Regions from separate parts of the Streptomyces sp. NPDC006510 genome, predicted to be linked through region 1. Evidence: riboswitches for the same ligand, from Rfam matches in the RefSeq annotation. Region 1 holds a riboswitch; each other region holds the start of a gene.

Region 1 (8,237 bases):
CTCTGCCGTGCCGTCGAGGACACGGGCGCCCGCGCGCTGCCGCTGTACGTCGCCTCGCTGCGCACCCCCGAGCCCGAACTCATCGAAGCGCTGCGCGCCGCCGACGCGATCGTGACCACCGTCCTCGCCGCGGGCGGCACCCGGCCGGCCGAGGCGTCGGCGGGCGGCGACGACGAGTCCTGGGACGCGGGCGTCCTCAGCGGCCTCGACGTACCCATCCTCCAGGCCCTCTGCCTCACCGGCTCACGCACCGACTGGGAAGGCAACGACGAGGGTGTCTCCCCGCTCGACGCCGCCAGCCAGATCGCGGTCCCCGAGTTCGACGGCCGCCTGATCACCGTGCCGTTCTCGTTCAAGGAGATCGACGAGGACGGCCTGCCCGCGTACGTCGCCGACACCGAGCGCGCCGCCCGCGTGGCCGGGATCGCCGTGCGCCACGCCCGGCTGCGCCACATCCCGGCCGCCGAGAAGCGGATCGCGCTCGTCCTGTCCGCCTACCCGACCAAGCACTCCCGGATCGGCAACGCTGTTGGCCTCGACACCCCGGCCAGCGCCGTCGCCCTGCTGCGCCGACTCCGGGACCAGGGATACGACTTCGGTACGGAGGAGGTCCCCGGCCTCGTGTCGGGCGACGGCGACGAACTGATCCGGGCGCTGATCGAGGCGGGCGGCCACGACCAGGAGTGGCTCACCGAGGAGCAGTTGGCCCGCAACCCGGTCCGGATTCCGGCCGCCGACTACCGGCGCTGGTACGCGACCCTCCCGGCCGAGCTCCGTGAAGCGGTCGAGCAGCACTGGGGCCCCGCCCCGGGCGAGATGTTCGTGGACCGGTCGAGCAACCCGGACGGCGACATCGTGCTCGCCGCCCTGCGCCACGGCAATCTGCTCATCCTCATCCAGCCGCCGCGCGGCTTCGGCGAGAACCCGATCGCGATCTACCACGACCCCGATCTGCCGCCCTCGCATCACTACCTGGCCGCCTACCGCTGGATCGCCGCCCCGGCCGACGACAACGGCTTCGGCGCCGACGCCATGATCCACCTCGGCAAGCACGGCAACCTGGAATGGCTGCCCGGCAAGAACGCCGGCCTCTCCGCCGCCTGCGGCCCCGACGCGGCCCTCGGCGACCTCCCGCTGATCTACCCGTTCCTGGTCAACGACCCGGGCGAGGGAACGCAGGCCAAGCGGCGAGTCCACGCCACCCTCGTGGACCACCTCGTACCGCCGATGGCACGCGCCGACAGCTACGGGGACATCGCCCGGCTCGAACAACTCCTGGACGAGCACGCCCAGATCGCGGCGATGGACCCCGCGAAGCTCCCGGCGATCCGCGCCCAGATCTGGACCCTGATCCAGGCCGCCAAGCTCGACCACGACCTGGGGCTGGAAGACCGCCCCGAGGACGAGGGCTTCGACGAGTTCATCATGCATCTCGACGGCTGGCTCTGTGAGATCAAGGACGCCCAGATCCGTGACGGCCTCCATGTCCTGGGCGGCGCCCCGGCCGGTGCCGACCGGGTCAACCTCGTCCTCGCGATCCTGCGTGCCCGGCAGATCTGGGGCGGCACCGCCTCCCTGCCGGGCCTGCGCGAGGCCCTGGGTCTCGACGAGTCCGCCGCGACCCGCGTCACCGCGGACGAGGCCGAGGAGCGGGCTCGCACCCTGGTCCAGGCGATGGAGGACGCGGACTGGTCCCAGGACGCGGTCACCGAGGTGGCGGCCGGGCACCCGCGGGCGGTCGCCGACATCCTCCACTTCGCCGCCCGTGAGGTGGTACCCCGGCTGGCCGCCACGACCGATGAACTCGCCCACACCCTGCACGCGCTGGACGGCGGATTCGTCCCCGCCGGACCCTCGGGATCCCCGCTCCGCGGGCTGGTCAACGTCCTGCCGACCGGCCGCAACTTCTACTCCGTCGACCCCAAGGCCGTACCCTCGCGCCTCGCCTGGGAGACCGGCCAGGCCCTGGCCGACTCGCTCCTGGAGCGCTACCGCACCGACAACGGCGACTGGCCCACCTCGGTCGGCCTCTCCCTGTGGGGTACCAGCGCGATGCGCACCGCCGGTGACGACGTCGCAGAAGCCTTCGCCCTGCTCGGCGTCCGCCCGGTCTGGGACGACGCCTCGCGCCGTGTCACCGGCCTGGAAGCGATCCCGCCGGCCGAACTCGGCCGCCCGCGCATCGACGTCACCCTGCGCATCAGCGGTTTCTTCCGCGACGCCTTCCCGCACACCATCGGCCTGCTCGACGACGCGGTCCGCCTCGTCGCCGCCCTGGACGAGCCGGCCGAGCAGAACCACGTACGCGCCCACACCCAGGCCGACCTGGCCGCCCACGGCGACGAACGCCGCGCCACCACCCGCATCTTCGGCTCCCGCCCCGGTACGTACGGCGCCGGTCTGCTCCAGCTCATCGACTCCCGCGACTGGCGCACCGACGCGGACCTCGCCGAGGTCTACACGGTGTGGGGCGGCTACGCCTACGGACGCGAACTCGACGGCCGCCCGGCCCGCGAGGAGATGGAGACGGCGTACAAGCGCATCGCGGTCGCGGCCAAGAACACCGACACCCGCGAACACGACATCGCCGACTCGGACGACTACTTCCAGTACCACGGCGGCATGGTGGCCACCGTTCGCGCCCTGCGCGGCACCGCCCCGGAGGCGTACATCGGCGACTCCACCCGCCCCGAGACGGTCCGCACCCGCACCTTGGTGGAGGAGACCTCGCGGGTCTTCCGCGCCCGGGTGGTGAACCCCAAGTGGATCGAGGCGATGCGCCGGCACGGCTACAAGGGCGCCTTCGAACTGGCCGCCACCGTCGACTACCTCTTCGGTTACGACGCGACGACGGGCGTGGTCGCCGACTGGATGTACGACAAGCTCACCGAGACGTACGTCCTGGACCCGACCAATCGCGAGTTCCTCCAGCAGGCCAACCCCTGGGCCCTGCACGGCATCGCGGAACGGCTCCTGGAGGCGGAGTCCCGCGGCATGTGGGCCAAGCCCGACCCGGCGGTCCTCGACGCCCTGCGCCAGGCGTACCTGGAGACGGAGGGCAACCTGGAGGGCGAGGACTGACCTCCGAGCCCGGCACCGAACCACCGGACAGCGACATGTGACGAGCCCCGGCCGGAATGCCGGCCGGGACTCGTCGACCCGAGTCGAGTGCGGGAGCGGGAGCCGCCGGAGTGCGCTTGGCGGGCTTGTAGGCGGCGCGCGCCGGAGCTTAGAGTGTGCGGGTCGTGGTGTTCGGGAAGACCGGTGACAGACTTCAGGAAGTCTCAGACCGGAGCGGCCCTCGCCACTGTGATCGGGGAGTATCCGCCCCCTTGACGCCACTGGCCGCAGAGCGCGGCCGGGAAGGCAGGGACGGATACGAGCGCGAGCGAACCCGTAAGCCAGGAGACCGGCCACGGCATCTCACGAAGTAATCCACGAGGTGCTGGAGCGTGACCGCATGACCCTGCCCGATTCCGCCGTGTTCAAGTGGCGACGCGAGGACACCGTCCGAACAGTGGGGCTGCTCGCGGTGATCGCCGCCCTGCATGTGCTGGCATTCGGCGTGCTGTTCCTGCTCGTCGTCCCGCGGCACTACGAGGTCGGCTCCAAGGCGTTCGGCATCGGGCTCGGGATCACCGCCTACACGCTCGGCATGCGGCATGCCTTCGACGCGGATCACATCGCCGCCATCGACAACACGACCCGCAAGCTGATGGCCGACGGCAAGCGGCCCGTGTCGGTCGGATTCTGGTTCGCGCTGGGCCACTCCAGTGTGGTCGTCACCATGGCCGCGCTGGTTGCCGGCGGCGCACAGCTCGCCGGAGTGCTGATCAACGAGGACTCGGGCACGCACCAGGTGCTCGGTGTGGTCGGCACGACCGTATCCGGGTCCTTCCTCTACCTGATCGCCGCATTGAACCTGGTCGCGCTCGTCGGCATCCTGCGGGTCTTCCGGGCGATGCGGGCCGGCCGCTTCGACGAGTCCGAGCTGGAGCGGCATCTGGACTCGCGAGGGTTCATGAACCGGATCCTGGGCCGGTTCACCCGCTCCATCACCAGGCCCGGCCAGATGTACCCGCTCGGCTTCCTCTTCGGCCTCGGCTTCGACACCGCCACCGAGGTCACCTTGATGGTCATGGCGGGCAGCGGCGCCGCCGCCGGTCTGCCCTGGTACGCGATTCTCTGCCTGCCGCTGCTGTTCGCCGCCGGGATGAGCCTTTTCGACACGCTCGACGGGACGTTCATGAACTTCGCCTACCAGTGGGCCTTCTCCAACCCGGTGCGCAAGGTCTTCTACAACCTTGCCATCACGGGGCTGTCGATCGCCGTCGCCTTCCTCATCGGCACGATCGAGCTGGTCACCGTACTGCACGACAAGCTCGATCTGCGGGACTCGGTCACCGGCTGGATCTCGGGCCTGGACCTGGGCAATGTCGGCTACATCATCGTCGGGCTCTTCGTGGTGGTGTGGGCGGTGGCACTGGCCTACTGGAGACTCGCCGACGTCGAGCAACGCTGGACGGCCCGCGCCGCCGACAGCGCCTGACGCCGGGCCGCTCGGCATCGGCGGGACCGGACGAGGCGCCCGATACGCGTTCCGGTTCCGCCGAACGGCGTGAATCCGCCGGGCCTCACGCCATTGGCCCAGGCAGACGTACTGCTCCGCGAAGAGGCGTCACCCGTCCTGCCGCCGGGCATAGTGTCGCCCGTGGCGTGGAAGCGATCTACGCATGACCGAAAGTGGCAGTCCTTACATCCAGTCGCCCCGGATCACCGTGCTGGGAGTGCAGCCCGGCGACCCGCCCTTCCGCCTTGTGGAGATCGACGGGGAGGTGGTCAGCGCGGCAACGTCGATGCTGGATGTGCTCGCCGTCGCCTCGGCCGCGGGAATCAGGGTCCACGACCTCGACGACCCGGGCGTGGTGCGGTGGGTGGGTGGCGGAAAATTCCATTGGAGACCGCACTGAGATTCGTACCGGGCGATCGTGCGGCCGGGCGGTCCGGCCGCACGGGCGGTTCGCCGACGGGCCGAGCAGTGGGTTCAGGCCCGTCGCCCGCTCCGCCGGCCGCCGCTCGGCGGGGTGCTGCCGATGGCCCGCGGCCACTGCTCAGCCCCGGTACGGCTCCCAGCGGTCCGACCAGGTGCCCTCGGGGAAGCTGTAGCGCAGACGTTCCCACCGTCCGCCGTCGGTGCCGGTGACGACGATGGAGAAGGTGTCGTGCGGGAGCGGTTCCACGGTGACCCCGCTCGTCGCCACTACGCCCATGGACGTCCACACGGTCCAGTTCCCCGCGGTGTCGTTCCAGCGCGTCCAGACCGCCCGATCGGTACCGATCGCGAATTCCTGCCGGGTGCCGTTGGCGAACGTGTAGAAGCTGACGCCGTACTCGCAGATGATGGAGCCGCCGCGCACCTGGCAGACGCTCGCCTGTGCCGGTGCGGCCGCCACGGCGATTCCCGCCACGGCAGTGGCCGCCACGACAACTGCCTTGATTCTCCGCAGGTCGATGGCTGACTCCTTCGGCGATGTAGTCGACGGTCGGCCCGCGGGGACGCGCGAACACAACACACGAACAGCGGCGCGCGAATCCGGGTACGTCGTCACGAGTCGGAGGCGAGGGCCCGGCGGGCCCCGAACTCTCCCGTCCCGCACTGACGTTCCACTCACGTTTCGCTGACGTTTCGCTGACGCCGCGGTCGGGGCACCGCCGTGTCGGGCCCCGACCGCTCGGACTGCTGCCGCGGCCTCAGGCCAGCGATGCGGCGCGGGCGGGGTCGATCGCGTACTGGAGAGGTTGGTCATGTATAAAGCGTCGGAGTTCGTCGAGCACAAGCTCTCCGAGACGATGACGTTCGGCCCCGAGGGCACCGCCGAGGTGGGGTGTCAGGACAACGTTGGGAAGGGTGAAGAGTGGCGAGTCATGGGCGGGAGGCTCCGGGTGCGTGACATCGAGTACGGCGGTGAGGTCGGGTCTGGCGCGCAGGACCTCCGCCGCGGCGGTCTCGTCGATGAGCGCGCCGCGCGCGGTGTTGATCAGCGTCGCGCCGGGCCCCAGGGAGTTCAGCAGCCGTGTTCCGATCGTGCCACGGGTCTCGGGCAGAAGGGGCGCGTGGAGACTGACGACCTGGCAGGTGGCGAACACTTCCTCGATGCCGACCAGCCGGACGCCCGCCCGCCGGGCGGTCTCCGGGGAGGCGATGGGATCCGTGGCGAGGATCTCGATGTCGAAGCGGCCGAGGTGGGCCGCGACGAGACGGCCGATGTGACCGAGCCCCAGCAGGCCCACGCGTGACCGGTAGGCGCCCGGCACCTGGGGGTTGTGGGGGAAGCGGCGACTGCTTGCCACCTCCCGGGTGATGCGATGTACCTGCTTGAGTCCGAGGAGGACCTGAGCGAGAGTGAACTCCGCGACCGGGACGGCGTTGGCCGCGGCCGCGGAGACAATCGGAATGCCGCGCGCCCAGAAGGCGGGTGTGGTCAGGTGCCGCACGGAGCCCGCGGCGACGAGGACTGCCCGCAACCGGGGGGCATGCGAGAGGAAGGCGGCATCGAGTACGGGCGCGCCCCAGCCCGTGAACAGGACATCGACCTGTCGCAGCACGTCGGGATCCTCGTCGAGCTGCTGCCGTGTGAGGGGTGAACCCTGCAGGTGTACGAGACTTTCGATTTCGGCTAGAACCTCCGGGGGATAGACGTCGGCCCTGCGTTCTTCCTCCATGACCAACAGGGCTGTCGGTCGGCGTGCCGGCTCGTTCATGGCGTTGCGCTCCTCAGCTGTTCGCTGACAGGCCGTCAGTGAATCGACTCGTGAGCCCTGGTCGGGCGCGTGGGGAAATGTCTGACCTGATGTTGAAGATTGGCGTGGCTTGTTCGGTGCCTTGGTCGGCGCACTGGCAGCACGATACATCGGATGATTGAACAGGTCTCGGATGAAGATCGGTCATCCGGGATTCGCTGTCCGGTCGGCTGTCGCGTTCGGGTGCGATCGGCGTACGGTCGGCCGACCTGCGCTCAAGTCCACTGAACTGCCGTTCCGTCAGGTGTTTTCACGAGGTGATCAATTGACTCGTGGAGGTGTCGGCCGGTGGGGGAGGGGTGCGGTGGTGTGTCCGGCAAGGCTCTCGCGAGCCATCGCGAGATTTTTGTATTCATCGGACTATTGACCAAGGATTCGGACGCCGTTAGCGTCCCAGCAAGCGCTTTCCAGGCCAGCTGTGATGCGGCGAAACAGGAGTTGTCATGCAGAGATCGCGGTGGATCGGTGCGGGTGTTCTCGCTTCCGCACTGGTCCTCACCAGCTGTACATCAGGGCCTGCGGGAGTGGATGCCAAGCAGAACTCGAAGGCACCGCTCGAACTGTGGACCCGGACGACACCGGGCGGACCGGGAGAGCAGGGAGCGCTCAAGCTCGCTGCCGCCTTCGAGAAGTCCACCGGCTACAAGGTCAAGGTCACGGCGATCTTCGACGACTTCGAGACCAAGCTCCAGCAACGGGCCGCGCAGAAGAACCTGCCCGACATCGTCATGAACGATGTGACACAGCTCGGCGCCATGCACAGCCAGGGCCTGCTCCGGGAGATCGACCTCGAAAAGATCAAGAACGGCAAGCAGGCCGTCGGCCAGGGGCTGGACTCCGGCAAGAGCGTGGACGGCAAGCAGTTCGGCCTGCCGTACTCGGCGCAGGCGTCCGCGCTGCTCATCCGCAAGGACTGGCGGGAGAAGCTGAAGCTCGAAGTCCCGCGGAGCTGGGACGACTTCGCCGCGATGGCCGAAGCCTTCACCACCAAGGACCCCGACGGCGACGGCAAGAAGAACACGTACGGCCTCGCCGCTCCGCTGTCCACCAAGCGCGGATACGCCTCCTGGTACTTCTCCAACTTCCTCTGGGCCGCGGGCGGAGACTTCATCGCCGAGGCCGGGGACGGCAAGTACAAGCCCGCGATGACCACGAAGGAATCGGTTCAGGCCGTGCAGTGGTTCCGCGACCTCGGTTGCCGGAGCAAGGTCATCCAGCCGGGCGCCGTGACCATGGAGACCCCGCCCACGAACGAGACGTTCGAGGCGGGCCGGACCGGCATGTTCGTCGTCGGCCCGTATCTGCTGCCCCGCTTCGACGAGACCCTCGGCAAGGACAAGTACGAGGTCGTGCCGATGCCCAAGGGGCCGAAGGACGCCACCGTGCTCGCCGAGGGCGGGTCCATCTACCTGATGGCGGGCTCCGAGAACATGGCG
Region 2 (8,140 bases), on a different contig from region 1:
TGACGTCGTCCTATAGCGTCCAAGTCTTGCTATCCATAATTTATATAGATCACATCAATGGTTCGGGGGCTCAGTGAATGCGAGGGCCGGTGAGCGCGAGGCGCCGGCGAGTCCGAGGTGCCGTGGGTGGGGCCGCCGACCAGGGCGTCATAGGCGGCAAGGTCTCCTTGCGGGAATATCGATTGGGCTTCTCTATACTTCGGGTATGGGTCCGGAACTGCGTCACCTCCGCTATCTGATCGCGGTGGCCGAGCACGGCAACTTCACGCGCGCGGCCGAAGAGCTGCGCATCTCGCAACCGACGTTGTCGCAGCAGATCAAGCAGTTGGAGCGAGTTGTCGGCGTCCAGCTGCTCGACCGCAGTGGCCGTGGGGTCCGCCCCACCGACGCGGGCGAGGCCTATGTGCACTACGCGAAGCGGGCGCTGCGGGAGCTGGCCGCCGCCGACCGTGCCGTCCTCGATGTCGCCGACCTCTCCCGGGGGCATCTGCGCCTGGCGGTGACGCCGACCTTCACCGCGTATCTCATCGGCCCGCTGGTGGAGGCGCTGCACACGCACCATCCCGGCATCACGCTGGAGCTGCGGGAAATGACGCAGGACCGCATCGAAACGAGCCTTCTGGCCGACGATCTCGACCTCGGGATCGCCTTCGCGGGATCCCATCCGCCAGGCATCACCGCCACCGCGTTGTTCACCGAGACCCTCAGCCTCGTCGTCGCCACGCACCACGCCCGGGACCGAGGCGACCGGCCGCTGCCGGTGCGTGACCTGGCCGATCAGCAACTCGCGCTGCTCAGCAGCGACTTCGCCACCCGAACTCACATCGACAGCTACTTCGCCCAGCATCGCGTCAGCCCGCCGATCGCGGTGGAGGCCAACACGATCCAGGCCCTCACGGAAATCGTCCGGCGCACCGGATTGCTGGCCGCCGTGCTGCCCGACGCGGTCACGGACGACCACCCGCACCTCACGCCCATCCCCATCGACCCTCCGCTGCCCGCCCGTGTCGCCACCCTGTTGCACCGGGAGAGCGCCTACGAGAGCGCCGCCGCACGCGCCTTCACCGGGCTCGCCCGCAACCTGGTCCGCGCACGCGGCTACGCACCGGTCTGAGCACCCCCGTACCGCGGACGGCATACCGAATGCTGACGCCGAGTGATGAGAGAATTGAGGACATGACAGGGTCTGAGGACTTCGAGCCCGAGTCGGAGCGGGTCACACGCCTGCTGCGTGACGAGATCATCGACGGTGTGCGTGAGCCGGGCAGCAAGCTCGTCGAGCGCGAGCTCGCCGCGGAGCTCGGGGTGAGCAGGCTGCCCGTCCGAGAGGCCCTGAAGGCACTGGTCACCGAGGGGCTGGTGACGCCGAGGCCGCGGACATGGGCCGTTGTGCGGGAGTTCACGCCTGCGGACATCGAGGACCTCGATGAGGTCCGCGCGGCCCTTGAGACGCTGACCTTCCGGCTCGCCGCCCAACGGCGTACCCGCGCGGGACTCGAGAAGCTCCGCTCGGATCTCGACGCCGAACGGAAGGCGGCGGACAAGGGGGACGCCGTACGGGCCCGCCGGGCTGCCGCGGACTTCCACGAGACGGTGACCGCGCTGGCCGACAACGAACTCCTGAACGAGCTCCAGACCACCCTCCGCAGCAGGATGCGCTGGCTGCTGGGGCAGCACGACGACCTCGAAGGCGTCGCACACGAGCACGAGGGCCTGTACCGGGCGATCGCGGAGCGCGATGTCGTGGGCGTCGAAAAGCTGGCCGGCAAACACCTGGTGACAGGCCGCCACGCGGCTGCCGCGCGGCGCAAGCGCCAGGACTGAACGCAACGGCCCGGCCGGGGCGGCGGGCACGGCAACGGGCCGCCCCGAGAGCTCGGACGTAGACGATTCCGTCCGGGACATCCGGGCGGATCTCCGTGCCGATGTTCCGGTCGAGAAGGTCATCGAGCCGTTCGAGCGGGCCGACGAGCGCCCGCCCGCCGGCCCTGGCGACCCGCACGGCGGCGTCGGCCTTCGGCTTCATCGCGCCTTCGGCAAAGGCCGGTCGGGGGATCGCCTCCGGTGATGCCGTGAGAATGTCCCCGCTGTTCGGGCGTCCCTCAGTTCTCACTGACGAAGTCGCCGTCCGTGGGCATCGCGAGCATGTCCGCCTTGAGTTCCGCGGCCGGAGCCGCCGAGGCGAGGTCCTTGTCCACGACCGCCTGCAAGCCCCCCAGCGGCCACGGAGCTCTCCTCAGCGCCCTTGCCGCGGTATTCGTCTTCGTCAACCTCGGCTCCGTGTGCAGTCACAGGTGACGTGGCCGTGTTCGCCGGCCGGGGCGCGTCGGTGGGGGGACAGGGGGCCGGCTCCGGTGACCGAGGGCTTCTGCCGGGCGGCGGTGTCACCGCCCGACGGGGCGGGTGGATCCAACGGTTGGTTACTGGTCGGGGTCGGAGTGGCAGCCGGTGTCGTGGCAGCCTTCTGCGTCCCGCGCGTCGTGGCGGAGTACCGCACCCGCAACCGGGCCGAGTTCCAGGACGCTGCCGCGGTCGTCGATCCGACCGTGCGGGCCGCCTTCTGCCGAGGGGCATGGGCACTCGCCGTCACGGCCCTCCTGTGGCCGGCCGCATGCGTGGTGAGCGTGGTCTCGCTCGTGGGCTCCGCCCACATGGGGTCGGGGGCGTTCGGAGTGACGGCGACCGTGTTCCTGGCCGTCATCGGGATCACGGTGGCCACCGGCGTGGCGTTGCGCCGCCTGCTCGGCGGTGTCCCGTCCGGGGCCCTGATCGGCATGATGGGCATCGGCTACGTCGGTTCGGTGTCCGAGGCAGGGGTCAGCGGCCCGCAGCAGATCGCGGGGGCCGGTCTCGCCGGGTTCGCGGGCCTGCTGATGCTGGTGCTGGACCGGGCGCATCGCACGGCGCGCAGAGCGGGTGCGGCTCGCGAGTAGCGGCCGTGCGCGGTCCGGGGCGTACCGGAATCACCCTCTGACGATGAATCAGGGCATTCACGCTAAGCTGCGAGTGCCCCGCGGGGGAAGTCCGGTCGAAATCCGGCGCTGACCCGCAACGGTAGGCGGAGCCTGGCATGTGGCCCCGTAAGCCCGATTACCCGCGGTGGTGAAGGCTCCTGTCAATTCGCCGTGGACTGCGAGTGGTGCTGCGCAGGGCGCTCCGCGTCCGGGCTGCTCCTTTGATCACGTAGGTGCACGGCCCGAGGCGAAAGCGATCCGCCCGTGGCCACACCCCTCGACCGTAGACCTGCCGTGCCGTCGCGCACGTCCCGCGCCGGATCAGGGCCCGCGCCGCCCCGGCGTGTGTCACTGCCGCTGCTCCTGATCACCCTGTGCGCCGTGCTCCTGGTCTCGCTCGTCTGCGGGGCGGGGATCGGGGCGTCGGGGCTCACCTGGGGCGAAGTGCTGCGTTGTCTGTGGGCCGGGCTGACCGGCGGCCGAATAACCCCCGACCAGGTCCCGGCGTACACCATCGTCTGGGAACTGCGCTTTCCGCGGGCTGTGCTGGCCGCGGTCGTCGGGGCCGGACTCGCGGCCATCGGCGTCGCCGTACAGGCCATGGTCCGCAATGCCCTCGCCGACCCGTTCGTCCTCGGGATCTCCTCGGGTGCGGCCGTCGGCGCCAACGCCGTGCTCATCTTCGGAGCCTTCGGCGCGCTGGGCATCTGGGCGCTGTCCACGGCGGCGTTCCTGTCCGCGCTCCTCGCCATGATGCTGGTGTACGCGATCGCACGCACCGCTCGCGGTCTGACCCCGGTGCGGCTCGTCCTGACCGGCACCGCGATGTACTACGGCTTCTCGGCCGTCACCACGTTCATGGTCTTCGCGGCCGAGCGCGGTGAAGCCGCCCGCTCCGCGATGATGTGGATGCTCGGCAGCCTCGGCGGAGCCAACTGGTCCTCCGTGCCGATCGCCGCGGCGGCCGTGCTCGGCGGTCTCGCCCACCTCGCCTGGTCGGCGCGCCGGCTGAACGCCCTCGCCATGGGCGACGAGACCGCGGCCGCGCTGGGCGTGGACGCGGGGCGGCTGCGCAAGGAGTTGTTCCTGGTCTCCGCGGCCGTCACGGGGGCGGTGGTCGCGGTGAGCGGTGCGATCGGCTTCGTCGGCCTGATGGTGCCGCACGCCGTACGGATGCTGGTCGGCGCGGACCACCGCCGGCTGCTGGCCGTCGCACCACTGGCGGGCGCTGTTCTGCTGATCTGGGTGGACATCCTCTCCCGGGTGGTGCTCGCGCCCGCCGAACTGCCGGTGGGCGTGCTGACCGCGGTCATCGGCGTGCCGTGCTTCGTACTGCTGATGCGCCGTCGTTCCTACACGTTCGGAGGCGCGTGATGCGGATCGACATCGAGGATCTGACGGTCGAGATCGCCGGCGCGCGGCTGGTGGAGGAGGTCACGCTGGGAGCGGCGGAGGGGCAGCTCGTCGGTCTCGTCGGGCCCAACGGCAGTGGGAAGTCCACCCTGTTGCGCTGCGTCTACCGGGCGCTGCGTCCCTCGGCCGGCACGGTGCGGCTCGGCGGCGAGGACCTGTACGCGATGAGCGCACGCGAAGGCGCCCGTCGGCTGGCCGCACTGCCCCAGGAGGCGGTCACCGAATTCGACTTCACCGTTGCCGAGGTCGTGGCGATGGGCCGGCTGCCGCACCAGTCGTCGGTGGGCCGGACCACCGACGAGGACCGGCAGGCGTGCCGGACCGCGCTCGCTGGAGTCGGCGCCGGCCACCTCGCCGACCGCGGCTTCCTCACCCTCTCCGGCGGCGAGAAGCAGCGGGTGCTGATCGCCCGCGCCCTGGCACAGCAGCCCCGGCTGCTGGTGCTCGACGAACCGACCAACCATCTGGACATCGCACAGCAACTGGAAGTGCTGGCGCTGGTACGCGACAGCGGGCTGACCGTCCTCACCGCGCTGCACGATCTCAATCTCGCCGCACTCCACTGCGACCTGCTCCATGTCATCGACAGCGGGCGGATCGTCGCGTCCGGCGCTCCGCACGACGTGCTCACCCCCGAGTTGCTGGCCGAGGTCTTCGGCGTACGGGCACACCGCGTCCCGCATCCGGAGACCGGCGCCGTACAGCTGCTCTTCGACCGTCTCCGCCCCGCTCGATCCGATTCCTGAGGAGTCGCTTCCCCCATGCCCAACCCCGTACGCCCCGCCGCACTCGTGCTCTCCGCCGTCCTGGTCCTCACCGGCTGCGGTGCGGAAATCACCCCTCGCCAGGAAGAGAGGAGTGGTGCTCGCACAGCCGGGGACCACTATCCGGTGACCATCGAGAACTGCGGCCGGCAGAACACCTACGACAAGGCCCCGCAGCGCGTGGTCACCAATGACGTCGGCATCACCGAGATCATGTTCGCGCTCGGACTCGAGGTCCACATGGCGGGTTATGTGATGCCCGAGGACAAGGGCGACCTCACGTCCGTTCCCTGGAAGGACGGCTACCGAAGGACCAAGTGGCTTTCCAGGAAGAGCATCAACAAGGAGCTGGTCCTCGACGTCCGTGCCGATCTGGTCTTCGCAGGATGGAACTACGGATTCAACGAGGGCGACGGGTTCACTCCCGCCGAGCTCCGAAAAGTGGGCATCGGCTCATATCTGCTGAGCGAGTCGTGCCGCAACGGCCGCGGGAAAGCACGCGGGGTGATGGCGCCACTCGATGCGCTCTACACCGATTTGCGGAACCTGGGAAAGATATTCGACGTGGAGGACCGTGCGGACACCCTCATCGCGACGTTCCGGAAGCAGGTGGCCGAAGCGCAGGCCGCGGCGCCGAAGGGTGCTGACCGCCCGCGGGTCTTCCTCTACGACGACGGGCGGGACAAGCCGCTGACCTCCGGTGCCTACGCCGGACCGCACGACATCATCACCAAGGCGGGTGGTGATCACGTCATGAAGGACCTCAAGGACAGCTGGGTGACGGTGGGCTGGGAGACCGTGGTCGAACGTGACCCCGAGGTGATCGTGATCAACGACTACGGTGACACCGGCGCGGCGCAGAAGGAGAAATTCCTGAAGTCCTATCCGCCGCTGGCGAACGTCTCGGCCATCAAGAACGATCGCATCTTTGTCCTCGATTACGCGGACCTGGTGGAAAGTCCGCGCAATCCCGCGGCCATCAGCTCACTTGCCGCATATCTGAGGAAAGCGACTGCCTAGGGCCTTTCGTTCGGATCAGGCCGGGCTCGCGGGGTCCGGCCTGATCCAAAAGAAAGACCCTGGAGCAGGCTCGGGGCGGCCACCTGGCCGTCGCCCGATCATGGCCGGACAGTAGAGTTCGGCTGCGTCATCCCCTGAACACCGAGGTACCGGCCGTGACTCTCGCACCACCCGAACAACCCGTCCCACCTGCGGTGACCGTCGTGGGAATCGGCGCCGACGGGTGGGCGGGACTGCCCGACGCGGCGCGCGCGGAACTGGCCGGCGCACAGGTTCTCATCGGTGGCGGGCGGCAACTCGACCTGCTCCCGCCGGCCTGCCGGGGGCAACGGGTGCCGTGGCCCTCGCCGTTGCGGCCGGCCGTCCCCGGCCTGCTCGCCGCGCACGCCGGGAGCAGGATCGCCGTCCTGGCCAGCGGCGACCCGATGTTCTACGGCATCGGCCGGGCACTCACCGAAGTGCTCGGCGCCGACGCGCTGAGGATCCTGCCCCACCCGTCGTCCGTGTCCTACGCCTGTGCCCGGATCGGCTGGCCGCTGGAGGACACCGAGGTCGTCACCCTGGTCGGCCGCCCCGCCGCCCGGCTGGCCGCCGCACTGCACGACGGCCGACGGGTACTGGCCCTCAGCGCGGACGCCGGCACTCCGGCCGCGGTGGCCGGGCTGCTGCGCGAACAGGGCTTCGGCCCGAGTCGTCTGCGCGTGCTCGAACAGCTCGGCGGAGCGGACGAAGCCTGCGTGGAGGGCACCGCGGACCACTGGCCGCACCCACCGGGCGACCCGCTGAACATCATCGCGATCGAATGCCGGCGCGCCCCCGGCACCCCGCGCCTCGGTGCCGTCCCGGGCCTGCCCGACGAGGCGTACGAACACGACGGGCAGCTCACCAAGCGGCACATCCGGGCCGCGACCCTCGGTGTGCTCGCGCCCGCCCCCGGCGAACTCCTGTGGGACATCGGCGGAGGCTCGGGGTCCATCGCGATCGAATGGATGCGGAGCCACCCGTCCTGCCGGGCGATCACCGTGGAACGCGATCCGGCGCGGGCCGAACGCATCGCACGCAACGCCGACCGTCTCGGGGTACCTGCCCTGCGTGTGGTCACCGGCCGGGCCCCCGGAAACCTGGCCGAACTGCCCACACCTGATGCCGTGTTCATCGGCGGCGGGCTGACCGCGCCCGGCCTTCTCGACACCTGCTGGGACGCGCTGCCGGCCGGCGGACGCCTGGTCGCCAATACGGTCACGCTGGAGTCCGAGGCGCTGCTCGCCGAGGCACACCACAGGCACGGCGGTGACCTGGTCCGGCTCGCGGTCGCGCATGCCGTGCCGGTCGGCGGCTTCACCGGCTGGCGGCAGGCCATGCCGGTCACCCAGTGGTCCGTACGCAAACCCTCGATCAGTCCCGATGCGGAACGCTCAGCGCAAGAGCCCGCGCAAGACCCAGGAGACAACACATGACCGTGTATTTCATCGGCGCGGGCCCCGGGGCGGCCGACCTGATCACCGTGCGCGGCGCCCGCACGCTCGCCTCCTGCGGGGTGTGTCTGTACGCGGGCAGCCTGGTGCCCCGGGAACTGCTCGCCGAATGCCCCCCGGACGCCCGCCTGGTGGACACCGCGCAGCTCGACATCGACCAGATCACCGCCGAGCTGACCGCCGCGCACCGGGCCGGCCACGACGTGGCCCGGCTGCACTCGGGCGATCCCTCGGTGTTCAGCGCGGTCAATGAGCAGATGCGTCGGCTCGACGAGGCCGGGGTGCCCTACGAAGTGGTGCCCGGCGTACCCGCGTTCGCGGCCGCGGCGGCGGCGCTCAAGCGGGAGTTGACCGTACCGACCGTCGGCCAGACCGTCATCCTCACCCGGGTGGCCAACCGCGCGACCGCGATGCCGGAGGGCGAGGACCTGGCCACGCTGGGCCGCAGCGGCGCCCTGATCGTGCTGCACCTCGCCGCGCAGTACGTGGACCGCGTCGTCGAGGAACTGCTGCC
Region 3 (14,103 bases), on a different contig from region 1:
CGGGTGCTCGTCGGTCCCGACGACGTCCGGGACGAGCTCTGGGTGGTCGACGGGCGGATCTCGTACGGGAGGCCGGCCGCCGCGGACGGGGCGGTGACCGTCACCGGCTGGGTGCTGCCGGGCCTGGTGGACGCCCACTGCCACGTCGGGCTCGACCACCAGGGCGCCGTGGACGCGGCGACCAGTGAGAAGCAGGCCCTCGCCGACCGGGAGGCGGGAGCGCTGTTGCTGCGGGACGCGGGTTCACCGGCCGACACCCGGTGGATCGACGACCGCGAGGACCTGCCGAAGATCATCAGGGCCGGACGGCACATCGCCAGGCCCCGCAGGTACACCCGGAACTACGCCCACGAGATCGAGCCGGACGAGCTGGTCGCGTACGTCGCGCAGGAGGCGCGCCGCGGCGACGGCTGGGTGAAGCTGGTCGGTGACTGGATCGACCGGGAGGTGGGGGACCTGACCGCCCTCTGGCCGCGCGAGGAGGTCGCGGCGGCCATCGCCGAGGCGCACCGGCTCGGTGCCCGGGTCACCGCGCACTGCTTCGCCGAGGACTCGCTGCGCGATCTCGTCGAGGCCGGGATCGACTGCATCGAGCACGCCACCGGGCTGACCGAGGACACGATTCCGCTGTTCGCCGAGCGCGGCGTGGCGATCGTTCCCACTTTGGTCAACATCGCCACGTTCCCCTCGCTCGCGGCGGGCGGCGAGGCCAAGTTCCCCCGCTGGTCGGCCCATATGCGGCGGCTGCACGAGCGGCGCTACGACACGGTGCGCGCGGCGTACGACGCCGGGGTCCCGGTCTTCGTCGGCACCGACGCGGGCGGTGTGCTCGCCCACGGACTGGTGGCGGACGAGGTCGCCGAGCTGGTGAAGGCGGGCATCCCGGCCCTGGACGCGCTGTCCGCGACGACCTGGGGCGCACGGCAGTGGCTGGGACGGCCGGTGCTGGAGGAGGGCGCCCCGGCGGACCTGGTGGTGTACGACGAGGACCCCCGGGCGGACGTACGGGTACTCGCGGCGCCGCGACGGGTGGTGCTGAACGGACGGGTGATCGGCTGAGTCCGGCGGCCCTGCGACCGGGATGCGCCGTGCTGACGGGCAGTTACCGAAACCCTGCCCTGTCGTTGAAACACCTTTGCGCGCACCCCGGCGCAGCCTGGCTCCGGCACCGCTCGCGCTCAGCGGATCGGGTGACCCGGAGGAACGCACGTACCGAGATATTCGAATACAGGCGCGGAAACCCCCCTTTGGGGTGAACTCACGTCAGGTGTCCGCAAGTTCACCCTCCGTGCGTAAAGCTTTCGGGGTCGAGGCCACCGGAGCTCTCGATGTCCCCCATTGGACAGCACCGGTGGCTCCATGTCTCTTGTGGGGGTTCCACCACTTTGAACAGCAACACCTTCCGCCTGGCCGCCCTGGCGGTCGCCGCCGCTCCCGTCGCCCTGCTGGTCGCCGCCCCGGCGCAGGCCTCCACCGCGACCACCACGACCACCGGCGACGGGAAGGCGAGTGCGGTCGTGCTCCGTGCCGCACTCGACGTCTCGCTCCTGAACAAGACGGTCGACGTGCCGCTCAGGGCCACGCTCAACGAGGTGCAGGCACCCGCCGACGCCAAGGAGACCGCGCTCAGCGTGCGGCTCGACGGCGTGGAGGGCGGCCGGCCGGTCAACGTGCTCGCCGCCGATGTGGCCACCGCGAACGCGACCGTCGACAAGCACCGGGCCGAGGGCTACAGCAATGTGGTCAAGGCCCGGGTCCATGTGCCCGGACTGCCGCTGCTCTCGCTGATCGAGGTGGAGAAGGTCACGTCCAAGGCGGTCTGCGAGGTCGGCAAGAGGCCGGTCGCCGAGTCGAACGTACTGGGGCACGTGTCGATTCTCGGCAAGCGCATCAACCTCACCGCGGGCGGCACCACGCAGATCACGGTTCCGGGTGTCGGCGAGGTGACCCTCGACCTCTCGAAGACGCACACCACCTCGCGCACCGCCGCGGCGACCGCGTTGCGGCTGAAGGTCTCCGTCAACCCGCTCAAGCTGAATGTCGCCGATGTGCAGGGTGAGGTCACCCTCGTCGAGGCGACCTGCGAGACGCCGAAGGCCACCGGACCGGGCGGCGGTGACAGCGGCGGTTCGAGCAGCGGCGGTTCGAGCAACGGTGGTTCGAGCAACGGGGGCTCGAACAGCGGCGGTTCGAGCGACGGCGGTTCCAGTGACGGCGGCAGCTCCGGCAACGGGGGAAGCACGGCCGGTTCCACGAGCGGCGGCAACAGCGGCGGCAGCGGCAGCGGTGGCAACAGCGACGGCGGTGTGAAGCCGCAGACGGGCACCGGCCACGAACCGGCCGTCGACTCGAACCTCGCGGAGACGGGCGGCAGCTCCGCCACTCCGTACATCGCGGGCGGCGCGGCCGTACTGCTGGCGGTGGGCGCCGGGGCGGTGGTCGTGGCCAGGCGCCGCGCCCAGGGCTGACCCCTTCCGAGGCCCGAGAGGGTCCGGGGAGCGACGTTCGTGCGACGGAACGCCGCTCCCCGCAGGCACGACGCAACGCGGGGAACGGCGGCCCGTCAGCGCACGGCCGCGCCCAGCGTCTGCAGTGCCTGGTCGAACGCCTGCAGGAAACGGTTGGTCGTGGCACGGTCGCGTACGGCCAGCCGCAGCCACTCGGGACCGAGCCCGGGAAACGTATCTCCTCGCCGCGCCGCGAACCCCAGCAGCCGCAACCGCTCCCGCACCTCGGCGGCCCGGTCCAGCCGCACCAGGACGAACGGCGCCTCGGCCGGCCCGGCCACCCGTACCTCGGTGAACTCCAGGAGACCCGCCACCAGATGGGCCCGGTCCACCGCGATCCGCTCCGCGGCGGCAGCCGCCTCGGCCAGGGCCCGCGGTTCCATGCACGCCTCGGCAGCCGTCAGCGCCGGGGCCGACACCGGCCACAGCGGCTGGGCCTCCTCCAGCGCGCGGACGGTCCCCGGATCGGCCAGCACATAACCGATCCGCAGCCCCGCGAGCCCCCAGGTCTTGGTGAGGCTCCGCAGCACGACGAGCCCCGGGACGTCCGTACGCCCGCACAGTGTTCCGCGCTCGCCCGGCACCGCGTCCATGAACGCCTCGTCGACCACCAGCGTCCGGCCGGGACGCGCCAGTTGCTCCAGCGTCGCCGCCGGATGCAGCACCGACGTGGGGTTGGTCGGATTGCCGACCACCACCAGATCCGCGTCCTCGGGCACCGCCGACGGGTCCAGCCGGAACCCGTCCCCGGCCCGCAGCAGCACCCGTCGCACCTCGTGCCCGGCCGCGCGCAGCGCCGCCTCGGGCTCGGTGAACTGCGGATGGACCACGACCGGGCGGCAGGCCGGCAGCGCCCGCGCGAGCAGCACGAACGCCTCCGCCGCACCCGCCGTCAGCAGCACCCGCTCCACCGGCAGCCCGTGCCGGGCCGCGACCGCCGCCCGCGCCGGACGGCCGTCCGGGTAGGCGGCCAGGGAGCCCAGCGACGCGGCTATCCGCTCCCTCAGCCAGGCCGGGGGAGTACCGGCCCGTACGTTGACGGCGAGATCGGTCAGATCCCGGTCCCGTCCCCGTACTTCCGCGTCACCGTGATGCCGCAGATCGTGCGTGCCCGCGCCTGTCGCGTCGGGACTTTCAGTCGGAGTGTGCATGACCGCCGTGGGGGTGGTGGTGGTGATGGCCGTCGTCGTCGGGACGGGAGGCCGGCTGCCGCGGCCGTCCCGACCCGCCCGCTAAGTACGGCAGAACGACTATGCGCCCGGCACCCGGCTCCACGCAACGGTCGGGACCGGGCGGTACATCCGGTGCCGCGGGCACGACGGCCGCCCGCCCGCGCGGCCCGCGGCGCACCACCGCACAGGTCGCCATCGGCGCCCGCCCGCGCGGGGCCGACTTCCGCTTGGGCACGAGGAGCTCACCCCCCTCGGCGAGCGCGGCGGCCTCCGCGACCGACGGCGTTCCGACCGCGGCGAGCGGTGCGCCGGACGGACCGGGCACCTCGATACGGGCCAGCTTCCCGGCCGGGTACGTCCGCAGCGGTACACCGAGCGCCGCGGCGGCGGCGACGATGCCGGGCTCGTCCGCCTTGGCGTCCACGGTCACCAACTCCGCGATGCTCAGCGGCGAGAGCCCGGCCTCGCGCAGGGTGTCCCGGACCAGCGCGAGGATCTCCTCGGCCGGTGCGCCCCTGGACGCGCCGACCCCGACGGCGAGCGACGCGGCCGCGTCGACGGCTTCGGACATGGAGCGAAGTCCTTTCGGAGGCGGGGGGAGGAGGGGCGGGGCGGGGAACAACGGGGGCGGAACGCGGGGCGGGTGACGGGGCGCGCTGAGATGCGCGCACCGGGGTCAATCGGCTAGCAAGAGCGCATGGCGGTGTTCGTCGCGCTCGGCGCGTTCCTGATGACCCTGGCAGGCGGCTGGGTCGCCCAGCGCGTCACCGACCGCCGCCACCTGGTGCTCGGCTTCGCCGGCGGACTGATGCTCGGAGTGGTCGGCCTGGACCTGCTGCCGGAGGCGATCGATGCCGCGGGCGAACCCGTCTTCGGTGTCCCGGCCGCCCTGCTGCTGTTCGTGGGCGGCTTTCTTCTCGCCCACCTCGTGGAGCGGCTGCTCGCCGTACGCCGGGCGGCACGCGGCGCGGGCGAGGAGCGGGTGCCGCAGGTCGGGCTCACGGCAGCGGCGGCGATGGTCGGCCACAGCCTGATGGACGGCATCGCACTGGGCGCGGCCTTCCAGGTGGGCGCCGGCATGGGAGCCGCCGTCGCCCTCGCCGTCATCACGCACGACTTCGCCGACGGCTTCAACACCTACACGATCACCAGCCTGTACGGGAACGCCCGCCGCAAGGCCATGATCATGCTGTTCGCGGACGCCCTGGCGCCGCTGGTGGGCGCCGCGACGACACTTCTGTTCACCCTTCCGGAGGAACTTCTCGGCTGCTATCTCGGTTTCTTCAGCGGCGCACTGCTCTACCTCGCCGCAGCCGAGATCCTCCCCGAGGCACACCACGCACACCCGGCCCGCTCCACGTTGCTGTGCACCGTGGCCGGGGTGGGCTTCATCTGGTTCGTGGTGGGCATCGCGGACTGAGCACCGGGCCGGTTCCGGAGCCGGGCCACCGGGCCCGACACCGGAACCGGCCGGCCCGCTCGCGCCGAGGACGCGGTTCATCCCGCGCACCGCTCGACGAACCGGCGGGCCATGCCGGGCGCCGAGGCCCAGTGCGTATGCAGATAGCTCGCGTGCACACCGCCCTGCACGAAGCCCTCGACCCGCCGCTCCGGCTGGTGCATGCCCCACGCCGGATCGGCCCCGGCACCCGGCTCCAGCACGGTCCGGTGGAACTCGTGCCCGCGCACCCGGGTGCCGGGCGCCGCCAGCACGCTGTCGGAGACCGCCACGGCCTCCCGGTAGCCGAGCGTCAGCCGCTGCGACATCCGCGCCCCGGCATCGAGGACGCCGCACATCGGAAGACCGTCGAGCGAACGAGCCAGATACAGCAGCCCCGCACACTCGGCGGACACCGGAGCCCCGGACTCCGCCAACGTGGCAACCGCCTTGCGCAGCGCCGCGTTGGCGGACAGCTCGGAGGCGTACACCTCCGGGAAGCCCCCGCCGATCACCAGCCCCCGCGTGCCCTGCGGCAACGCCTCGTCCCGCAGCGGATCGAACGGCACGACCTCGGCCCCGGCGGCGGCGAGCAGTTCGGTGTGTTCGGCGTAGGAGAAGGTGAACGCGGCGCCGGAAGCCACCGCGACGACCGGAGCGACCGGGCTCCGGTCACCAACAGAGACGGGCAGCGGAACGGGCCCGCCGCAGCCGTCGATCGCCTCCGCCGCGTCCCACACCTCACCCGGCAACGCGGGCGCGGTCCTGGCCAACGCCATCAGCGCCTCCAGGTCGCACCCCGCCACCACCTGCTCCCGCATCGCCTCGACCGCGCCCACCGCGTCGCCCCGCCGCTCGGCCACCGGCACCAGCCCCAGATGCCGCGACGGCACGGCCACCTGCTCGGCCCGCCGCAACACCCCCAGCACCGGCAGACCGGACTCGTCCAGCGCGTCCCGCAGCAGCGCCTCGTGCCGCTGGGAGCCGACCTTGTTCAGAATCACCCCGCCGAGCCGCACCTGCGGATCCCATGAGGCGAAACCGTGCACCAGCGCGGCCACCGAACGCGACTGCGACGACGCGTCGACCACCAGCACCACGGGCGCCCGCAGCACCTTCGCGACCTGGGCGGTCGACGCCAGTTCGCCCTGCCCCGACGCGCCGTCGTACAGCCCCATCACGCCCTCGACCACCGCCAGGTCGCACCCCCGCGCCCCGTGCGCGAACAGCGGGGCGACCCGGTCGGGGCCGCACATGTACGCGTCGAGGTTGCGCCCCGGCCGGCCCGTGGCCAGCGTGTGATAGCCGGGGTCGATGTAGTCGGGCCCGACCTTGTGCGGGGACACGGCGAGGCCCCGCCCCGCGAAGGCGGCCATCAGCCCCGTGGCGACGGTGGTCTTGCCGCTGCCCGACGAAGGCGCGGCGATCACCAGACGAGGAACGTTCACTGCCGGGCCCTCACCATTCGATGCCCCGTTGACCCTTCTGACCGGCGTCCATCGGGTGCTTGACCTTCGACATCTCGGTCACCAGGTCGGCGGCGTCCAGCAGCTTCTGCGGTGCGTTGCGCCCGGTGATGACCACATGCTGCGCACCGGGACGGTTGCGCAGCACGTCGATCACCTCGTCGGTGTCGACCCAGCCCCAGTGCATCGGGTACGCGAACTCGTCGAGGACGTACAGCCGGTACGTCTCGGCGGCCAGGTCGCGCTTGACCTGCTCCCAGCCCTCGCGCGCCGCCTCCTCGTTGTTCAGCTGGTCGTCGCGCTGCACCCACGACCAGCCCTCGCCCATCTTGTTCCAGACGACGGAGCCGCCCTCGCCGCTCGCGCCGAGGACCTTCAGCGCGTTCTCCTCGCCGACCTTCCACTTCGCCGACTTGACGAACTGGAAGACGCCGATGGGCCACCCCTGATTCCAGGCCCGCAGCGCGAGCCCGAAGGCCGCGGTCGACTTCCCCTTGCCGATGCCGGTGTGCACCATCAGCAGCGGACGATTACGGCGCTGACGGGTGGTGAGCCCGTCGTCGGGCACGGTGGTCGGCTGTCCCTGCGGCATTACGCAGCCCTCCTGTTGGTTTCCTGAACGTCCTTGACGAGCCCGGCGATCGAGTCGGCCCGCAGCTCGTCGAGCGTGACGGCACTGCCCCCGAGATCGTGCGCGAGGCTTCCCGCGAGGCCGAGCCGTACCGGTCCCGACTCGCAGTCCACGACGACGGAGGCGATGCCCTCCGCCTCGTGCAGCCGCGCCGCCCGGGACGCCAGCGCCACCGGCTCGGGCCCCCCGGTCGCCCGCCCGTCGGTCACCACGACCAGCAGCGGCCGCCGTGACGGATCACGCAACCGCTCCACCCGCAGCACCTCATGGGCCTTCAGCAGCCCGGCCGCGACGGGGGTGCGGCCGCCGGTCGGCAGCTGCTCAAGCCGCGCCGCCGCCGCGTCCACCGACGAGGTCGGCGGCAGCGCCACCTCGGCGTCCTTGCCCCGGAAGGTGATCAGCCCGACCTTGTCCCGCCGCTGGTACGCGTCCAGCAGCAGCGAGAGGACCGCACCCTTCACGGCGGCCATCCGCTGCCGGGCGGCCATCGACCCGGAGGCGTCCACCACGAAGAGCACGAGATTCCCCTCGCGCCCCTCCCTCGTCGCCTGCCGCAGATCGTCCCGCCGGACCACCAGCCCGCGCCCGGACCGCCCCCGCGCCCGCTGATGCGGGGCGGCGGCCTGCACGGTCGCCGCCAGGTGCAGCTTGGTCAGGGCACCCTGCGGACGCCGCGAGCCGGTCGTACGCCCGTGCTCGGTACGCGCCCGGGACCGCCGCCCCGCCGCGCCCTCGCCCAGACCGGGAACGCTCAGCATCTTCGTGCGGAACGGCTCGGCAGCCCGTACTGGCTGCTGCTCACCGTTCCCGGCGGACTGCCCCCGGCCCTGTTCCTGTCCCTGGCCGGGCACGGACGGCGCGGGCGTGTCGCCGGCCTCGCCCTCGGGCTGCGGCGGCGTGTCGGGGCCGTCGCCCCGCGGGGGCCGGCCGCCGCCACCGGGGCCGTCCGGGTCCGGGTCGTCGTCCTCGCCGCTGTTCTGCTCCAGCGTGTCGTCGAGCTTGTCCTCGTCGAGGCCCGGCGCGTCGAACGGATTGCGCCGGCGCCGGTGGGGGAGCGCGAGCAGGGCCGCCTGCCGCACGTCCTCGGCGAGCACATCCGTACGTCCCGCCCAGGCGGCCAGTGCGGTGGCCGTCCGCGCCATCACGATGTCCGCGCGCATCCCGTCGACCTCGAAGGCTGCACAGGTGGCCGCGATCTGCCGCAACGCCGCGTCCCCGAGCCGCACTTCGGGCAGCAGCGCACGCGCGGCGACGATCCTCGCCCGCAACGCGTCCTCGTCGTCGGCCCACTTGGCGGCGAAGGCCGCGGGGTCGTCGTCGAAGGCGAGCCGCCGCCGTACGACCTCGACCCGCTGATCGGTCTCCCGGGACGCGGCGACCTCGACGGTCAGCCCGAAGCGGTCGAGCAACTGCGGCCGCAGCTCGCCCTCTTCGGGGTTCATCGTCCCGACGAGCAGGAAACGCGCCGCGTGCCGTACGGAGACACCTTCGCGCTCGACGTACGAGGCACCCATGGCGGCCGCGTCCAGCAACAGGTCCACGAGATGGTCGTGGAGCAGGTTGACCTCGTCGACGTAGAGAATCCCGCGATGTGCGTCGGCCAGCAGGCCCGGCTCGAACGCCTTCACGCCCTCCGCCAGCGCCCGTTCGATGTCGAGCGCCCCGACGAGCCGGTCCTCGGACGCGCCGACCGGCAGTTCCACCATCCGGGCGTCCCGCGACACGCCGGTCCCGATCTCATGGGGGCCGTCGGGACACGCCGGGTCCGGCGACACGGGATCGCAGGAGAAACGGCAGCCGGAGACGACGTCCACCTCCGGCAGCAGTGCCGAGAGCGCGCGTACGGCGGTGCTCTTCGCGGTGCCCTTCTCGCCCCGTACGAGCACGCCACCGATGTTCGGCGCAACGGAGTTGAGAAGCAGGGCCAGTTGCAGGTCCTGCTGCCCGACGACGGCGGTGAACGGGAAATGCGTGCTCACGGGGCGATCCCTCCTGCGGATGAATGGGCATGAAAAAAGCGGCCTCGGGACACACCGTTCATCGGCGTCCTCCGGGCGCTCCGGGGGCGATGAAGGGAAGCCCCGACGGGGCGCCCGACTCGATGAGCCGCAGCAACGCGTCGGTGTCCGCGTGTTCCTCGACGAGATCGCCGAGGCGGTCGAGCTGCTCCTCGCGCAGCGCCGCGAAACCGGTGTCGGGAGCGGGGACGAAACGCCGGCCGGCGGCCCGCGCGACCTCGGTCAGGAAGCGGCGGCGGAACTCGTCGCTCTCCAGCGAACCGTGCCAGTGGGTGCCCCACACGGCGTCGACCCGGCAGCCGTCCAGGAACGCCTCGCCGCCGCGTACGTCCGCCACGCCGTGGTGGATCTCGTACCCCTCGACCGGCGCGCCGAGCGACTCGCCGACGGGCCGGGCCAGGGTCTTCTCGCGGTCGAAGCGGATGCGTACCGGCAGCAGACCCAGGCCGTCGACGTGACCGGCCCGGGACTCGACCTCGTCCTCGATGTGTTCGCCGAGGATCTGGAAGCCGCCGCAGATGCCGAGCACCGGCCGGCCCTCGGCCGCGCGCCGCACCAGCGCGTCGGCGAGGCCGCGCTCGCGCAGCCAGGCCAGCGCCTTCACGGTGCCGCGGGTGCCCGGCACGACGACGAGATCGGCGTCGGACAGCTCCTCGGCGCGGTCCACGAATCTGACGACGACGCCGGGTTCGGCGGCCAGCGCGTCCACATCGGTGAAGTTCGACATCAGGGGCACCGCGCACACCGCGACGCGCAGCACGTCCTCGCCGTGCGGTGGCGCGACAACCGACTCGCGCACGGCTCCGCGCAACGAGACCCGCAGGCCGTCCTCCTCGTCGATGCCGAGGCCGTGGGCGAAGGGCAGCACCCCGTACGTCGGCCGACCGGTGATGTCCCGCAGCATCTCCAGGCCCGGCTCCAGCAGCGACACGTCGCCGCGGAACTTGTTGACGAGGTAGCCGGCGATCAGCGACTGGTCCTCCGCGCCGAGCAGCGCCGTGGTACCGAAGAACGAGGCGAAGACGCCACCGCGGTCGATGTCGCCGACGACCACCACCGGGAAGCGCGCCGCCCGTGCGATGCCCATGTTCACGATGTCCGTGCGCCGCAGATTGATCTCGGCCGGGCTGCCCGCCCCCTCGCAGATCACCGCGTCGTACGTGCCCCGGAGCTGCTCCAGGCAGTCCACGACCGTGGAGAGAAGCGCCTCCTGCCGGCCCCCGTGGTAGCCGCGTGCGCTCATCTCGCCGACCGGCTTCCCCATCAGGACGACCTGGCTGGAGCGGTCGCTGCCGGGCTTGAGCAGGACCGGGTTCATCAGCGCGGTCGGCTCGACGCGGGCCGCCTGGGCCTGCATGGCCTGGGCGCGCCCGATCTCGGCGCCCTCGCGGGTGACGAACGAATTGAGCGACATGTTCTGCGCCTTGAAGGGCGCCACCTTCACGCCCCGGCGCACGAGCCAGCGGCAGATGCCTGCCGTGATGACGCTCTTGCCCGCGTCGGAAGTGGTTCCGGCGACCAGCAGCCCGCCGCTCATGTGCTTCTCCGTCCTGCGATGCGAGGTCCCGCCACGTTCGTTCCGGCGATGCGGCGCTCCGCGATCCGGCGTGCGGCGAGGGCCGCGCCGAGCCGTCCCGCCACGCACACGCCGAGGGCCAGCGCACTCACCCGGCGCGACAGCCGCACCGCGCGCTCGATGTCCTCGACCTCCACCGCCCGGCCGGTCTCCCCGTTGAGCACCGGGCGGTGCTCGACCCGGCCGCCGTACGCGAGGGTCCCGCCGAGCCGTACGCCGAGCGCACCCGCGAACGAGGCCTCCACCGGGCCCGCGTTGGGGCTCGGGTGCTTGGCGGCATCGGCCCGCCAGGCGCGGACCGCTCCTCGCGGCCGTCCCCCGGCGGCCACGGCGAGCAGGGCCGTGAGCCGGGCGCCGGGCCAGCCCGCGAGGTCGTCGAGCCGGGCCGAGGCCCAGCCGTAGCGCCGGTGACGGGGCGATCTGTGACCGACCATGGCGTCGAGGGTGTTGGCGGCCCGGAAGCCGGCCAGCCCCGGGACTCCGGCCAGCGCGCCCCACACCAGGGCGCCGACCACGGCGTCCGAGGTGTTCTCCGCCACGGACTCCACCACGGCGCGGGCGATCTGCGGTCCGTCCAGGGACTGCGGGTCGCGCCCGCACAGATGCGGCAGCCGCGCACGGGCCAGATCGATGTCACCGGCCGCCAGGGCGCCGCCGATGGCCCGCGCCTCACGCCCCAGGGACGTACCGCCGACGACGGACCAGGTGGCGGCCGCGGTCAGTGCCACGGAGGCGGTGGGGCTGCGGCGCACGGCACGGGTGATCAGCACGGCACCACCCGCGGCGCCTCCGGCGCAGACCAGGGTGTGCAGCGCGCCCCACCCGCGGTGGTCGCGCCACAGCCGGCGCTCGACGCCCGCCGCGGCCCGCCCGAAGGCGGCGACCGGGTGCCCCCTGCGGGGGTCACCGAGCAGCAGATCGCCGATCAGACCGGCCGTGGCGCCGTACGCGAAGATGCGGTCGGCTCGCACGGCTCAGCCGGCCGTCGCGCCTCGGAGGACCTTCGTACAGGCGGCTCTCGTCGAGAGCGCCGAAACAGCGGACGCACGGCTGCCGGGCATGGCGATATGTCCTCACTCAGGGTCCGCGCCCTGGTTCGACGTGACCGGCGACGAGAGTCTCCTGGCTCCCGGATCCGCGGTTCCCCCGGCCTTCCAGCCCGCTCGCGCGTGCCGTGACTTCCGGTGTGGGGGACCGCTCCCCGGTGACAGTGGCGGGACCGCGCCGGATTCGCACCGGCTTCCTCTGCTGTCGCCGTAATTGGCTCCGGCAGTCCACCACGCTCTGCGAACGCCCGTCAACCTGCTGTTGACCTGCGGCGGCGCAGTGTGCTGATACCCACATCGGGCCGGACACCTGTGGTGTCCGGCCCGACGGGGGAGCGTGCGCGGGTGTGGCTCAGGCGACGATCAGATAGATCCCGTACGCGACGGCCGCCGCGCACAGCGCGAAGCAGACGTACGCGCCGGCGCGGGCCAGCAGCAGCGAGCCGCCGGAGCCGCCCTGCGCCGCCGGTTCCGGCTGCTTGGAGAGGCCGACGATGCCCAGGGTGAAGAGGCCCACCAGCGCGACGGTGACAACGAGGGAGACGCCGAATACGGAGCCGAGGGCTGCCCAGTCGATGTTCATGCTGAATCCTTAGACGGCTGACCTGTCGGCCGGCTCAGACGGTGGCGGGTCGCGCCGGGTCCTGGGTGGTTCCGGCCGGGGCCGGAATGGTGGTCATGAGGTTCTGCGCCGGTGCCTGGGCCGCGGCCGTGGTGGGCGGCGGGCTGACGGCGGCGATGGCCGTGGTGACGACGCCCGCGGGCTCGGCGTCGCCGTCCGCCGGCGCGACATCGCCGTGGCCGACGGGCTTGCGGCGGGACACCAGCCAGATCGCACCGGAGCCCACGACCAGCAGCGCCGCGACGACGACGACACCCCAGGTGCCCTGCTTGGTGAGGAGCTCCGCGCCCGCGCCGACCAGACCCGCGGCCGGCAGGGTCAGACCCCAGGCGACGAACATCCGGGTGGCGGTGGACCAGCGGACCACACCGCCCTGGCGGCCGAGGCCCGCGCCCATCACGGCGCCGGAGCAGGACTGGGTGGTGGAGAGGGAGAAACCGAGGTGCGAGGAGGCCAGGATGACCGTGGCGGCACTGGTCTGGGCGGCGAAGCCCTGCGGCGGCTTGAGGTCGGTGAGGCCGCTGCCCATGGTGCGGATGATGCGCCAGCCGCCCAGGTAGGTGCCGAGCGCGATGGCCGCACCGGCGCAGACGATGACCCAGACCGGCGGGTTGGCGCCCGGGTGCAGGACACCGCCGGTGACCAGGGCCAGGGTGATGATGCCCATGGTCTTCTGCGCGTCGTTGGTGCCGTGGGCGAGGGAGACCAGTCCGGCCGAGGCGATCTGGCCGGCGCGGTAACCCTTGGCGGTGGCCTTCTCCTGGGCGTCGTTGCGGACCTTCCCACCGATCCGGTACGTCAGCCGGGTGGCCAGCAGCGCGGCCAGTCCGGCGACGATCGGGGCGGCGACCGCGGGGAGCAGCACCTTGGTGACGACGGTGCCGCCGTTGACGGAGGACCAGCCCGCCGACATCACGGCCGCGCCGATCAGGCCGCCGAACAGTGCGTGCGATGAGCTGGACGGCAGTCCGACCAGCCAGGTCAGCAGATTCCACAGAATGGCGCCGACGAGTGCCGCGAAGATGACTTCTGTCCGCAACCCGTCCTCGTTGATGATCCCGCCGGAGATCGTCTTGGCGACCTCCACCGACAGGAACGCGCCGACGAGATTGAGAACGGCGGACATGGCCACCGCTGTCTTCGGTCTGAGTGCACCGGTCGAGATGGTGGTCGCCATCGCGTTCGCGGTGTCATGGAAACCGTTCGTGAAATCGAACACTAGAGCTGTCACGATCACAATCGCGAGTAGCAGCGTGATGTGTTCCATTTACCCAGGCAATCGTTCGACGTCATTGGCACGTGGACCGTAGGCAACCTGGGTGAACGGAAGATGAACTGGACAGGGCGCTGGGGTGTTCCCAAGCGGAGCAGGGTCATTCCGTTTGTTCCCGCGACGGGGAGCGCGGCCGGTTCCCGGCGGGGTCCGGTCCGGCCGATCGCATACCTGTTCGCCGCCGGGGCTGACAGGATCGGCGTATGAGCGATCAGCAGCGGGACGCGATCGGACGGGCCTGGGACGGAGTCGTCGCCACCGCCCGCAGGACGGCGGCCGAGGGCCTCGTCGTCGGAACCTCGGGAAACGTGTCGGCACGGATCGGCGACACCATCCTGGTCACCCCGAGCGGAG

What was found. Region 1 has a riboswitch for cobalamin ahead of ABZY11_RS39855 (HoxN/HupN/NixA family nickel/cobalt transporter). Riboswitches for the same ligand answer to the same signal wherever they lie in the genome.
Region 2: it holds a riboswitch for cobalamin, as region 1 does, so the genes downstream of both, ABZY11_RS40405 (iron ABC transporter permease) here and ABZY11_RS39855 (HoxN/HupN/NixA family nickel/cobalt transporter) in region 1, are expected to answer to the same signal.
Region 3: it holds a riboswitch for cobalamin, as region 1 does, so the genes downstream of both, ABZY11_RS25895 (cobalamin biosynthesis protein) here and ABZY11_RS39855 (HoxN/HupN/NixA family nickel/cobalt transporter) in region 1, are expected to answer to the same signal.

Annotation. Positions count from the first base shown of each region.
Region 1 is NZ_JBEXPH010000260.1:262-8,498, reverse strand. Features, by position in the region: gene cobN (cobaltochelatase subunit CobN) at 1-3,081, shown strand, start outside; cobalamin riboswitch at 3,230-3,433, shown strand; gene ABZY11_RS39855 (HoxN/HupN/NixA family nickel/cobalt transporter) at 3,461-4,549, shown strand; gene ABZY11_RS39850 (hypothetical protein) at 4,734-4,970, shown strand; gene ABZY11_RS39845 (hypothetical protein) at 5,112-5,483, opposite strand; gene ABZY11_RS39840 (hydroxyacid dehydrogenase) at 5,752-6,762, opposite strand; partial or broken gene ABZY11_RS39835 (sugar ABC transporter substrate-binding protein) at 7,245-8,237, shown strand, end outside.
Region 2 is NZ_JBEXPH010000272.1:467-8,606, forward strand. Features, by position in the region: gene cynR (transcriptional regulator CynR) at 206-1,114, shown strand; gene ABZY11_RS40390 (GntR family transcriptional regulator) at 1,177-1,824, shown strand; gene ABZY11_RS40395 (hypothetical protein) at 2,103-2,270, opposite strand; gene ABZY11_RS40400 (hypothetical protein) at 2,454-2,933, shown strand; cobalamin riboswitch at 2,977-3,117, shown strand; gene ABZY11_RS40405 (iron ABC transporter permease) at 3,219-4,328, shown strand; gene ABZY11_RS40410 (ABC transporter ATP-binding protein) at 4,328-5,113, shown strand; gene ABZY11_RS40415 (ABC transporter substrate-binding protein) at 5,129-6,151, shown strand; gene cbiE (precorrin-6y C5,15-methyltransferase (decarboxylating) subunit CbiE) at 6,346-7,608, shown strand; gene cobM (precorrin-4 C(11)-methyltransferase) at 7,605-8,140, shown strand, end outside.
Region 3 is NZ_JBEXPH010000095.1:17,638-31,740, forward strand. Features, by position in the region: gene ABZY11_RS25855 (amidohydrolase family protein) at 1-1,059, shown strand, start outside; gene ABZY11_RS25860 (SCO1860 family LAETG-anchored protein) at 1,386-2,468, shown strand; partial or broken gene cobC (Rv2231c family pyridoxal phosphate-dependent protein CobC) at 2,564-4,223, opposite strand; gene ABZY11_RS25870 (ZIP family metal transporter) at 4,377-5,099, shown strand; gene ABZY11_RS25875 (cobyrinate a,c-diamide synthase) at 5,177-6,565, opposite strand; gene cobO (cob(I)yrinic acid a,c-diamide adenosyltransferase) at 6,576-7,175, opposite strand; gene ABZY11_RS25885 (putative cobaltochelatase) at 7,175-9,193, opposite strand; gene ABZY11_RS25890 (cobyric acid synthase) at 9,252-10,769, opposite strand; gene ABZY11_RS25895 (cobalamin biosynthesis protein) at 10,766-11,779, opposite strand; cobalamin riboswitch at 11,924-12,055, opposite strand; gene ABZY11_RS25900 (hypothetical protein) at 12,207-12,437, opposite strand; gene ABZY11_RS25905 (inorganic phosphate transporter) at 12,472-13,743, opposite strand; gene ABZY11_RS25910 (class II aldolase/adducin family protein) at 13,953-14,103, shown strand, end outside.